DNA from 3 places in the Hyphomicrobium album genome. Region 3 is predicted to be linked to each of the others. Evidence: riboswitches for the same ligand, from Rfam matches in the RefSeq annotation. Region 3 holds a riboswitch; each other region holds the start of a gene.
What was found. Region 3 has a riboswitch for cobalamin ahead of GIW81_RS05865 (TonB-dependent receptor plug domain-containing protein). Riboswitches for the same ligand answer to the same signal wherever they lie in the genome.
Positions count from the first base shown of each region.

Region 1 (3,272 bases), 1.0 Mb from region 3:
ATCGACACCGGCGGGAATTGGCGTGCCGGGACGGACGAACTCGAGGTCGACCGCCGGCTCCATGCGCAGAGGATCGAAGTCGTCAAAGTTGGAAACGCGCGGATAGGCAAGCACGGCGATGCGCACGTTGGCGCCGGGTTTGATCTCGCGCGCGCTCAGCCCCAGCACGTCCTCCGCCGGCAGATGCCGCACGCCGTCGAAATGAGGAACGAGCCCCAGCGCGCGCCAGCCGGTCACTTCGGCGATCGTACGCATACCGTCGGCGAACAACCCCGGATCGCCGCGAAACTTGTTGACGATGAACCCCTCGATTAGCCGCGCGTCCTCGGGCGGCAATACCGCGTGCGTGCCGACGAGGCTGGCGATCACGCCGCCTCGTTCGATATCGCCAATGAGAACGACGGGGACGCCGGCCGCGCCTGCGAAGCCCATGTTGGCGATGTCGTTGCGGCGAAGATTCACCTCCGACGCCGAACCCGCGCCCTCGACGAGCACGATATCCGCCTCTCCGCACAGCCGCGCAAAACTGTCGAGCACGGCCGTCATCAATGCTGGCTTCATCTCTTGATATTGCGCCGCCTTGGCGTTGCCGATGACGCGTCCTCGCACCACCACCTGCGCTCCGACCTCGCTTTGCGGTTTCAGCAGCACCGGGTTCATATGGATGCTCGGGGCGACGCCCGCGGCGCGCGCCTGTAATGCCTGCGCCCGGCCGATCTCGCCGCCATCGGCCGTCACTGCGGCGTTGTTCGACATGTTCTGCGGCTTGAAGGGCCGTACGCGGAAACCGCGATTGCGCAACAGCCGCGCGACGCCTGCGACCAGCGTCGACTTGCCGACGTCCGAGCCCGTGCCCTGAAACATGAGGGCCCTGGCGGTCATCAGTACTCGATGCCTTCCTGGGCTTTGACACCGGCATCGAAGTGATGCTTCACCGGCGTCATGTCGGTCACCAGATCCGCCGCCTCGACCAGTTCCGGCTTGGCGTTGCGGCCGGTGACCACGATGTGCAGATCGGGGCGGCGCGCCTGCAGCGCGGCTACGACGCGGGCCACGTCGAGATGATCGTAACGCAGCGAAATATTGAGTTCATCGAGGATCAGGAGCCGGATCGCCGGATCGGCCATGAGCTCTTCGGCCTTCGTCCAGGCGCGCTCTGCGGCGGCGACGTCGCGCGTTCGGTCCTGCGTTTCCCACGTGAACCCCTCGCCCAGCGCGTACCAAACGACTTGATCGGGAAAGCGGTCGATGGCGTGCCGCTCGCCCGTGTCCCAGGCGCCCTTGCCGAACTGAACCACGCCGACCTTGAAGCCGCGGCCCAGGGCCCGTAGCAGCAGGCCAAACGCTGCCGTCGATTTGCCCTTGCCCTTGCCGGTGTGGACGATGAGCAGACCCTTCTCGATCGTCTTGCCCGCCACCTCGGCGTCCTGCGCCGCCTTCCGATTTGCCATCTTCGCCTTGTGGCGCTCGGCCTCCTGCGCGGTTTCGACCATAGCTGTCCTCCTCGGCGAAATTTCTGTGATCGAAGCTGAGATGCGTGCGAAGCCCGCCCGCCAGGCGCGACCGCGATTGCCATTGACGCGGCTTCCAGCGTAGTCTTATCAGACCTTAGGACGGTACCCCGCAAGGGGATTGAAAGGGAATGCGGTGAGGTCGCCCAACGACCAATCCCGCAGCTGCCCCCGCAACTGTGATCGGCGAGCCTGCGGCAAGTGCACCACTGGGAAACCGGGAAGGTAGCCGCAGAGCAATGAACCGAGAGCCAGGAGACCTGCCGTCGACTGCAACCCAAATGGCTCCGGTGGGTGGGCCAAGGAGGCACTATGACGACAGCCGTCACGCATAGCCAGCAGCGCGCCGACGTCCGGGTGGTGGCACTCGTCGCGTTCGCATTCGGAGCAGCGCTCGTCTTCACGACAGGGTTTGCGCACTCTGCGATGCTTCACAGTGCCGCCCACGACACGCGGCACTCCCTCAGCTTTCCCTGCCACTGAGCCCTAGACAATGTACACCCGCGTGTTTGCGGTCGGCCTTCTGGCCGGGCTGCTGGCTGGGCTCATAGTTGCTCTGCTGCAGGCCTACACCACGACGCCGATCATCATCGAGGCCGAGCGCTTCGAGAACGCGAGTCCTGTGGCGCCGAGCGCGGCTCTTGGCGGCTTCCGAGAAGCGCGGCTCATTCTCGTGCACAGTGGCCACGATGAGAGCGCCAACTCAGCAGAGGCGAGCGAGTGGGCGCCGGCCGACGGGCTGGAGCGCACACTCTATACAAGCACGGCAACCATCGGCACCGCCGTCGGCTTCGCCATGATCCTGCTGGCCGGCATGCTGGCCGCCGGCGACAAGATCACCGAGCAATCGGCCATGGTGTGGGGCGCCTCAGGCTTCGTCGCCGCAGGTCTGGCACCGGCCGTCGGACTTGCGCCGGAGGTCCCGGGTCTGGTCGCCGCCGACCTGATCCAGCGCCAGCAATGGTGGATCATGACGGCCGTCATGACCGCGGTCGCAATTTGGCTGTTCCTGAGAGGGCAGAACCCTTGGCTGAGGCTGCTGGCGATCCCTGTCGTCCTCGCGCCGCACGTCTGGGGCGCGCCGCATGTTGCCCTCGACGCTGCTACGCGCGTGCCCGCCGAGTTGGCGGCGCGTTTTGCCGCCGTGTCGCTCGCCATTCAGGCGATCCTCTGGATCGCAACGGGCTTCTTTGTCGGGCTCTTTTGGCAGCGCATCGGCGCGAGCGCGGACAGCCCCGATGACCGATGAGGTCGAGATCTTCGTATGCGTGAGCTGCGCACCGCGTGCCGAGAACGCAGCACACCTCCGGCCTGGCGCCGTGCTCGCTCGGTCGCTCAACGCTCGCCTCACCGAGCTCGGGGCAGCAGGCATCCGGGTCCGTGAGGTCGAGTGCCTCGCCGTTTGCAAACGGCCGAGCACCATCGCGATGACCGCCGCCGGCAAGTGGACCTACGTCATCGGCGATCTCATTGCTGAAGAGCACGTCGCCGATATTGCTGCTGCCGCGCTGGCGTTCCAGCGCTCGGCGAATGGCATCGTCCCCTGGGCCGAGCGTCCGGTTCCCTTTCGCAAAGGGGTCATCGCGCGTGTTCCGCCACTGGGCTTCGAGCAACACGCAACGGAGACAGCATGAGCGACATTGCCAAGGTGCCCTGCAGCATCATCACCGGCTTTCTTGGGGCGGGTAAGACGACGCTCGTGCGCAATATTCTTCAGAACGCCGGGGGACGGCGCCTCGCGGTGATCGTCAACGAGTTCGG
Region 1 covers NZ_WMBQ01000001.1:2,205,930-2,209,201, forward strand. The annotation lists gene GIW81_RS10440 (cobyric acid synthase) at 1-882, opposite strand, end outside; gene cobO (cob(I)yrinic acid a,c-diamide adenosyltransferase) at 882-1,493, opposite strand; cobalamin riboswitch at 1,598-1,793, shown strand; gene GIW81_RS10450 (CbtB domain-containing protein) at 1,824-1,994, shown strand; gene GIW81_RS10455 (CbtA family protein) at 2,005-2,760, shown strand; gene GIW81_RS10460 (DUF1636 family protein) at 2,750-3,145, shown strand; gene cobW (cobalamin biosynthesis protein CobW) at 3,142-3,272, shown strand, end outside.
Region 1: it holds a riboswitch for cobalamin, as region 3 does, so the genes downstream of both, GIW81_RS10450 (CbtB domain-containing protein) here and GIW81_RS05865 (TonB-dependent receptor plug domain-containing protein) in region 3, are expected to answer to the same signal.

Region 2 (3,272 bases), 1.0 Mb from region 3:
GGAGACAACAAGTTCTGCTTCTCGATGTCGTAGGCGGCCAGCGTCCACTCGCCGAGTCCGTTCCAGAACGCCTGCTTCACGCCAACCTCGTACTGCTGCCCCGTGGCGAGTTCGAAGTTGGCGTTGGCGGCGCTGAGGGTGATGACGGCGCCGCCGATGGGATCGACACCGGTCGAATATTGGCCATAGAACGCCAGATCCTTGACGGGCGTGAAGACTGCTCCGACCCGCCACGGCGTATGCGAGAATTCCCTGCGCACATACCCGCCGGTGAGCAGATCCCAGCGATTGAGGGTCGGCTTATCCAGCCGGATGCCAGCAACGAGCGCCAGCTGCTTCGACAGCTCCAGCCTGTCCTCGGCGAAAACCGAATACTGCCTGGTGACCGTTCCGGTTCTCGGGCCCATGCCCGGCGGATTGTGGATGAAGAATCCCGGCGTCGGATTGTAAGCGTCGACGTACGACTCGGGCACCGGCGTCGCTCCCGAATTGCTCGTGCTGACGAACGCGATGCGGTTCACATCGAAGCCGACGACTAGCTCGTTCTTGACGCCACCCCCGAAGTTGGCGCGCAGCGTCGCATCCAACCGGTTGCCGTACTGCTCCTGGTCGTGGGCGACCTCGGTGTAGCTTGTGCGCTTCACCTTGCCGGCGTTGGGGCCGGTTTCCTGGAAGTCGTAGGTTTCTACGTTGTGCCAGTGGCGGTCGGTCGTCAGGCGGTAGGCGGTGTTGGTCAGCGAGAACCACTGCGTCGGGTCCCACTCCGTCTTCACTTGCGTCCAGCTGTCGATGAAGTTCGTGTCGTGATCCTGGATGTTGTAGCTCTTGAAGCGGATGCTGTCCGGGATGACGCCGTTGATCAGCGGCGTGCCCCAGTAGCTGTTGGGCGAGCGATACGCCTGATCGTGCGAGACGGTCAGCTTGAGTTCCTTGACGGGCTTGTAGGAAACGGCGCCCGACAGAGCGATGGAGCTGAAGTCGCCGTGCTCGTTGTCCATCCAGCCTTCGGACTGAACGCCACTGGCGTCGATACGGTAGGCGAGCTGGTCACTGATCGGACCACCCGATCCCACGCCAAACCGGCGTGTCGCATCGGTCCCGACGGCGACGAGGGCTTCATTCGTGAAATAGTCGGTCGGCTTCTTCGGCACGACATTGACGACGCCGCCGATGGCGCCCTCGCCATAGAGCACCGAAGCTGGACCGCGCAGGACCTCGATGCGCTCCGCCGACCAAGCGTCGAACGGGAAGGTCACTGTGCCGGCGCCGACGTAGAGCCGCGTGCCATCGTAAAGCTGCATGACCGACCCGTGGCCGTTAAAGCCGCGCGTCGCAAGGCCGGTGTCACCGTTGCCCGGCGAAGCCGACGACGTGAAGCCGGCGGCATTCTGGGTCACCGCCTGGCTGACGCTCGTCTGCCTGCGCTCCTGGATGGTCACACCGGGGATTACCTCGACGCTCGCTGGAGTTTCGAGTGGCGTCAGTCCCAAGCGGCTGCCGGTTTGCGTTGGCACATCGAGATTGAGCCCGGGCTTGGATTGGCCTTCGCCGGAGCTGTTGGCCGACGCGGAGCTGCTCGGCGCGGGAGTGCCTGGAGCCGATGGTCCGGGCGCTTGCTTGACCTTCTTCTTTACGGACGCTTTCTTTTTCGGATCGGTCGAGGTGGTCACCTCGACCGCTGGCAGCTGCACCGTTTCAGCGGCCGGTGCCGGCTGCGGCGGCTCAACAGCTTGCGCATGGGCACCGCCGCTGTGGGCGGCAAGAGCGACGGCTGACGCCGCGAGCGCGCTGGCAGTGCGCGTGAAAAGAGAACGACACTTTCGATAGGATGAACGCAGATACACTGGAATAACCCCCCCCCATACGCCAACTGGCCGGGGGGAGCACGCGGGTACGCACTCTCAATTTCAGCACATATGATCAGCCGCACCGACGGCGCGACGCGCCGTGGCGAAATCAATCACCGCCTGAACCAATTAGTGTCTGGAGATGACACCGTAGAATGACATGCCTGACGTAGCTCCCCTTCGGATGCACATCAGTCGCCACTACGGGTAACCGTTCCACCGCGCGGCCCGCACGGCGAATGGGCGACTTGTGGCGGCAGGTCTCCTGGCTGGCGGCTCGAACGTCCCTTCCGACCTTCCCGGCACTTCAAGGCGAAGCGCCAGTGGCATATCCGGAAGTGACTCGCCGCTTACAGTTGCGGGCGCAGCCGCGGCTTTGACTTGCGTCTCACCGCGTTCCCTAACTCCGTCACAACCCCAATGTGCACCTGTATGCGTGCTGCATGTCAAGACCCAAAAGCGCGGCTCGATAGACGACGAGCAACGCGTGCCAATGTGACATGCACCCCGGTGCCTGACCTTGCCGCTCGCGTCCGGGACAATTGCGCGATCTCGACCAGCCCCGACGCGGAGCGTTCCCCGTCAGGGGTTCGCGGGCCGGGCACAAACGAGCTTGCGCGCTTTCGCGAATGCATGCGTGAAGTCGAGCATGACCGTTTCGCGCGATGCAAGCATGCTGCGGAATAGAGCCGCCTGTGTCTTGTACTTGATGTCACCGATTGCGAGCGGACCCACCGAGGCAACGTCCGAGCCGTCGAGCAAGCGACCACGGTCGAACAGCTCCACCCCCTCGATGCCCGATGGCGGCACTGCGTTGACATCGGCGACGACGGCAAGTCGTCGCGACTTGGCAAGCTGCTTTTGCGTCAAGACGCGAACACCGGCGGCAGCCGCGCATAGCACGATGTCCGCCTTGGCGACGATCGATGCTTTGTCGGTGGCACGCCCTGCGGCCACGGGTTTCAGATCGACGCCGAATCTCGCGCGGCCGGCGCGCACGAAAGGCTCGAGGGCTTTGACCCCAATGTGCGAGGTCATCGTCACCTTCGCCCCGGCCTGCGCGGCAATGATCGACGAGGCGAAGCCAACGACACCGGTTGCCCCGAAGACCGCCACCTGGGCACCTTTCAGCGAGTGACCGGTGCGGGCGCGATAGACGTCCTCCACCAGCGCCACCATGGCAGCGGCCGTCGTGAACGATCCACCCGGATCGGCGAATGCGGAGAGCTGGAACGGCGGAACGAGCGCCGCTTGCGCAGCAGCCAGCATATCGAGCGCAAGCAGGGCGTCCTTGCCGCCGATGAACAGGCCCGTCCGGCAGCCATACTCGACAGGGCGAGAGAAGATGGCGTCCTGCACGAGACCGGTGGTGTGCTCCAGACCCGCATTGGTATGCGGGACGACGACCTTGAAGCCGGCATCGAC
Region 2 covers NZ_WMBQ01000001.1:2,224,267-2,227,538, forward strand. The annotation lists gene GIW81_RS10530 (TonB-dependent receptor) at 1-1,691, opposite strand, end outside; cobalamin riboswitch at 2,086-2,273, opposite strand; gene GIW81_RS10535 (methylene-tetrahydromethanopterin dehydrogenase N-terminal domain-containing protein) at 2,430-3,272, opposite strand, start outside.
Region 2: it holds a riboswitch for cobalamin, as region 3 does, so the genes downstream of both, GIW81_RS10530 (TonB-dependent receptor) here and GIW81_RS05865 (TonB-dependent receptor plug domain-containing protein) in region 3, are expected to answer to the same signal.

Region 3 (3,272 bases):
TGTTCATCAAGCAGGTTCTCGCCTCGAACGTATGCCTTCCAACCCGGAACGATTTCGTAGGCGGCTTTCGCGCTCAACAGAAAGTAGTTGTCGAGTTGGTCAGTCCGGCTTTGAAACGTATCGGCGACGTACTGGCCGGTGACATTGAGTTCAACCTTGTCGATCGGCTGAAAATCCAGCCCCAAGACGAAACTGTGGCGCGGCACGAAGGGTAACCGAGTATTGGTAGGCGTTTCCGTCTGCACATACGTGTAGCCCATGCTCACGGCCACGGACTCTGTGAAGTGCGCCACGCTGCTCAGCTCAACACCCTTCCGGTTCGTCGTGCCGGCCACATTGGCGAGGCAGGGGATGGTCGGATCACTAAAGCAGTCGCCGTTGAACCCAATGAGGTTGAGCGTGTCGAGTTCGAAGTAGGTGGCGCTGACCGTGTATGCCCCCCTCATGAACCCCTGATCGACGCCAATGTCCCAGCTTTCACTCTCTTCGGGTGTGAGGTTGGGGTTGCCGTAGTTGGGCATGAAGAACTGAGGATACGATCCGTACAGCTCATCGAGGCTCGGGGCCCGGAAACCCGTGCTTGCGCTGGCTCGCAGCTTGGTCTCGGTGCCCGGCAAGAGATAGGCCGCAGTGAGGCGGTACGTATCGAACTGACCGAAGGCGTCATGCTCGTCGATGCGGCCACCGCCTGTCAGGAGCAGGCCATTTATCGGCTCTATCATAAGCTGGGCAAAGCTTCCGATGATCTCCGCTTCAGGCTGATAGGGTAGGCTATTGTTCGCGAGCGACGTTCTTTCCCAGTCTGCGCCAACCAGCAGCGCGAGATGCTCGTTGAAGGACAGCACTCCCTTGTATTCACCCTTTACGCGTTTGCCGGTGTAGGACGAATCGGTGGGCGCGCTCGTGACGTCGTGGAAGTCGCGTTCAATCCGCATTCCTTGGATCGCCAACGTGTTCTGGAAGGCGCCGTCAAGAAACGAAAAGCGCGTTCCGGCGCGTCCTGCCGACTGACGGCTGGTGCCGGAGTTCGCCAGATCTCCGAAAATGACAGCGCCGAACGGATCGGGGTTCACGTTGCCATCGAATTCGTTCTTGGCGTCGTAAGTGCGAGCGGCAAAGAAGACGCTAACCGACGGCGAGATGAAATACTCGCCTCGCCCCGAGAGGGTGAGGTTGCGATATCCATCATCCTCGTTGCCGGCCGACGCGGCAGAGAATCCCGCCGTGTTAATGCCCTGCACCGTCAGCGCGACGTTGCTCCCATCCTGCGAGGCGAAGCCCGCCGTATAGGCACCGCGATAGGTACTGTAGGAGCCATACTCGGCACCACCACTCTGGGAAAATCCCGGTTTCGTCGCGACCTTCGTTTCTATGCTGATCACGCCGGCGACTGCGTCGCCACCGTATAGTGTGCTCTGCGAGCCCTTCAATACCTCGATGCGCGATACGTCGCCCACCAGCAGATGCTCGAAATGGGTCTGTGTTTCAGTGCCCGACGGGTCGCTCACGTCGATACCGTCGATCAAGACCTTAACGTACTTCAGCGCGGCGCCGCGCACACTCAGACGTGTTGTGGATCCCGGAGGACCGTTCTGGCTGAAGTTAACGCCAGTGACTTGCTGCAGATAGTCCTTGAGGAACGTCTTAGACTGCTTGTCGAGATCCCTTTCCGTCAACACCGTGACCGACGAGCCGACCTTGGCGGCATCGGTCGGTGTGTTGTTAGCAGAATGCACGACAGGGGCATCCGTATCGGATGCGGCGCCGCTCACCTGGGTAACCGGAACCTGTGGCTCTGAGCCCGGCCGCTTCTTGACCTTCTTAGTCGTCTCGACCTCGAGCGGCGGCAGCTCGGTCGCCGACTGGGCGAGCGCGCCGGTGGCCATGGCGAGCGAAAGGATGGAAGCGGATGCGGCAAGAATGCCGGCATAGATGGATGGTCTAGGCGAACGCCTCGAAAAACGCAGATACATGGTAGCCCCCCGTTACGCAGAACTGAGCCTCGGGGAAGCTCGACATCACGCACACTCTATACGCATTGAACTCCGCCAAACGACAGTCGCCAGCCGAAGCTGCAGCGATCGCGGCAACATCGAGCTCGAATTGCTAGTGTCTGGAGATGACACCGTAAAATGACATGCCTGACGTAGCTCCCCTTCGGTTGCACATCAGTCGCCGCTACGGGTAACCGTTCCACCGCGCGGCCCGCACGGAGGATGGGCGACTCGCGACGGAAGGTCTCCTGGCTTACGGCTCGAACGTTTCTCTCCGCCTTCCCAGCAGCCGAGTTGGCTGCCAGTGGCATTCGGGAGAAACTTGCCGCTTACAGTTGCGGGCGCAGCCGCGGCTTCGACCTAAGTCTCACCGCGTTCCCTTACTCCGTCACGGGCGATATGTGCGCTGGTAAGCGCCGTTCGTGTCAACGATGAATTGCAACAGCAGCGTGGAGCGCGGAGTCTCGCGACGGATTTGCAACAGCCCTGCGCTCTCCAATTTTATCTGGTCGGGCAATCTATCGTGTTGATCTGGCGACCCGTCCAACGCCGGTAGAGCCATTCGGCTACGAACGACGCAGCCGCGATGAGGACGAGTGCCGCGATCGCCGCAGGCTGCTGCTGGAGTGTGTAGACCCCGAGAACAGCGAACATGGCGAGGCAAGTGAGCAGCGACAGCCAGACGATCAACGCATTCGCCCCCGTCTGCTTCAGAACCAGGAGGTGGCCCGCATTCACCGCGCCATAGACGAGAAGGAAAGCGGCACTTCCCATCATGGCAATTCCGGAGAGGTCGAAGCACAGCATCACCACGATGACGAGCGCTGCGGTGAGGAGGAGGCCACCCGTCGCCTGCTTCCATTCGACACACGAGAGACGTGCCGGCAGTTCGCCGTCGCGGGCGATCATGTAGCAAACGTTGGCCGAGCCGAAGAGCGTGGCGTTGATCGCCGACGCGGTCGAGAACAGCGCGGCGATCGCGATGAGCCGGAAGCCCGTTTCTCCGAGGAACGGCCTGGCGGCCTCCGCCAGCGCGTAGTCCCTGGCGCGCTCGATTTCAGCATCGGACAGATTGCCGGTTACGGTCAACGACACGGCGAGGTAAAGGACGATCACCAAGAGCACGGCGATGTACAGAGCGCGCGGCAAGGTCCTTTGCGGATCGCGCATGTCGCCGGCCGCATTGGTGATGAGCCCGAACCCCTCGTAGCCGATGAACAGCACACCGGCCCCGAACAGGATCGCTTGCTCTCCGGGCCACAGCGCGGGCGACAGGTT
Region 3 covers NZ_WMBQ01000001.1:1,189,012-1,192,283, forward strand. The annotation lists gene GIW81_RS05865 (TonB-dependent receptor plug domain-containing protein) at 1-1,973, opposite strand, end outside; cobalamin riboswitch at 2,216-2,399, opposite strand; gene GIW81_RS05870 (APC family permease) at 2,496-3,272, opposite strand, start outside.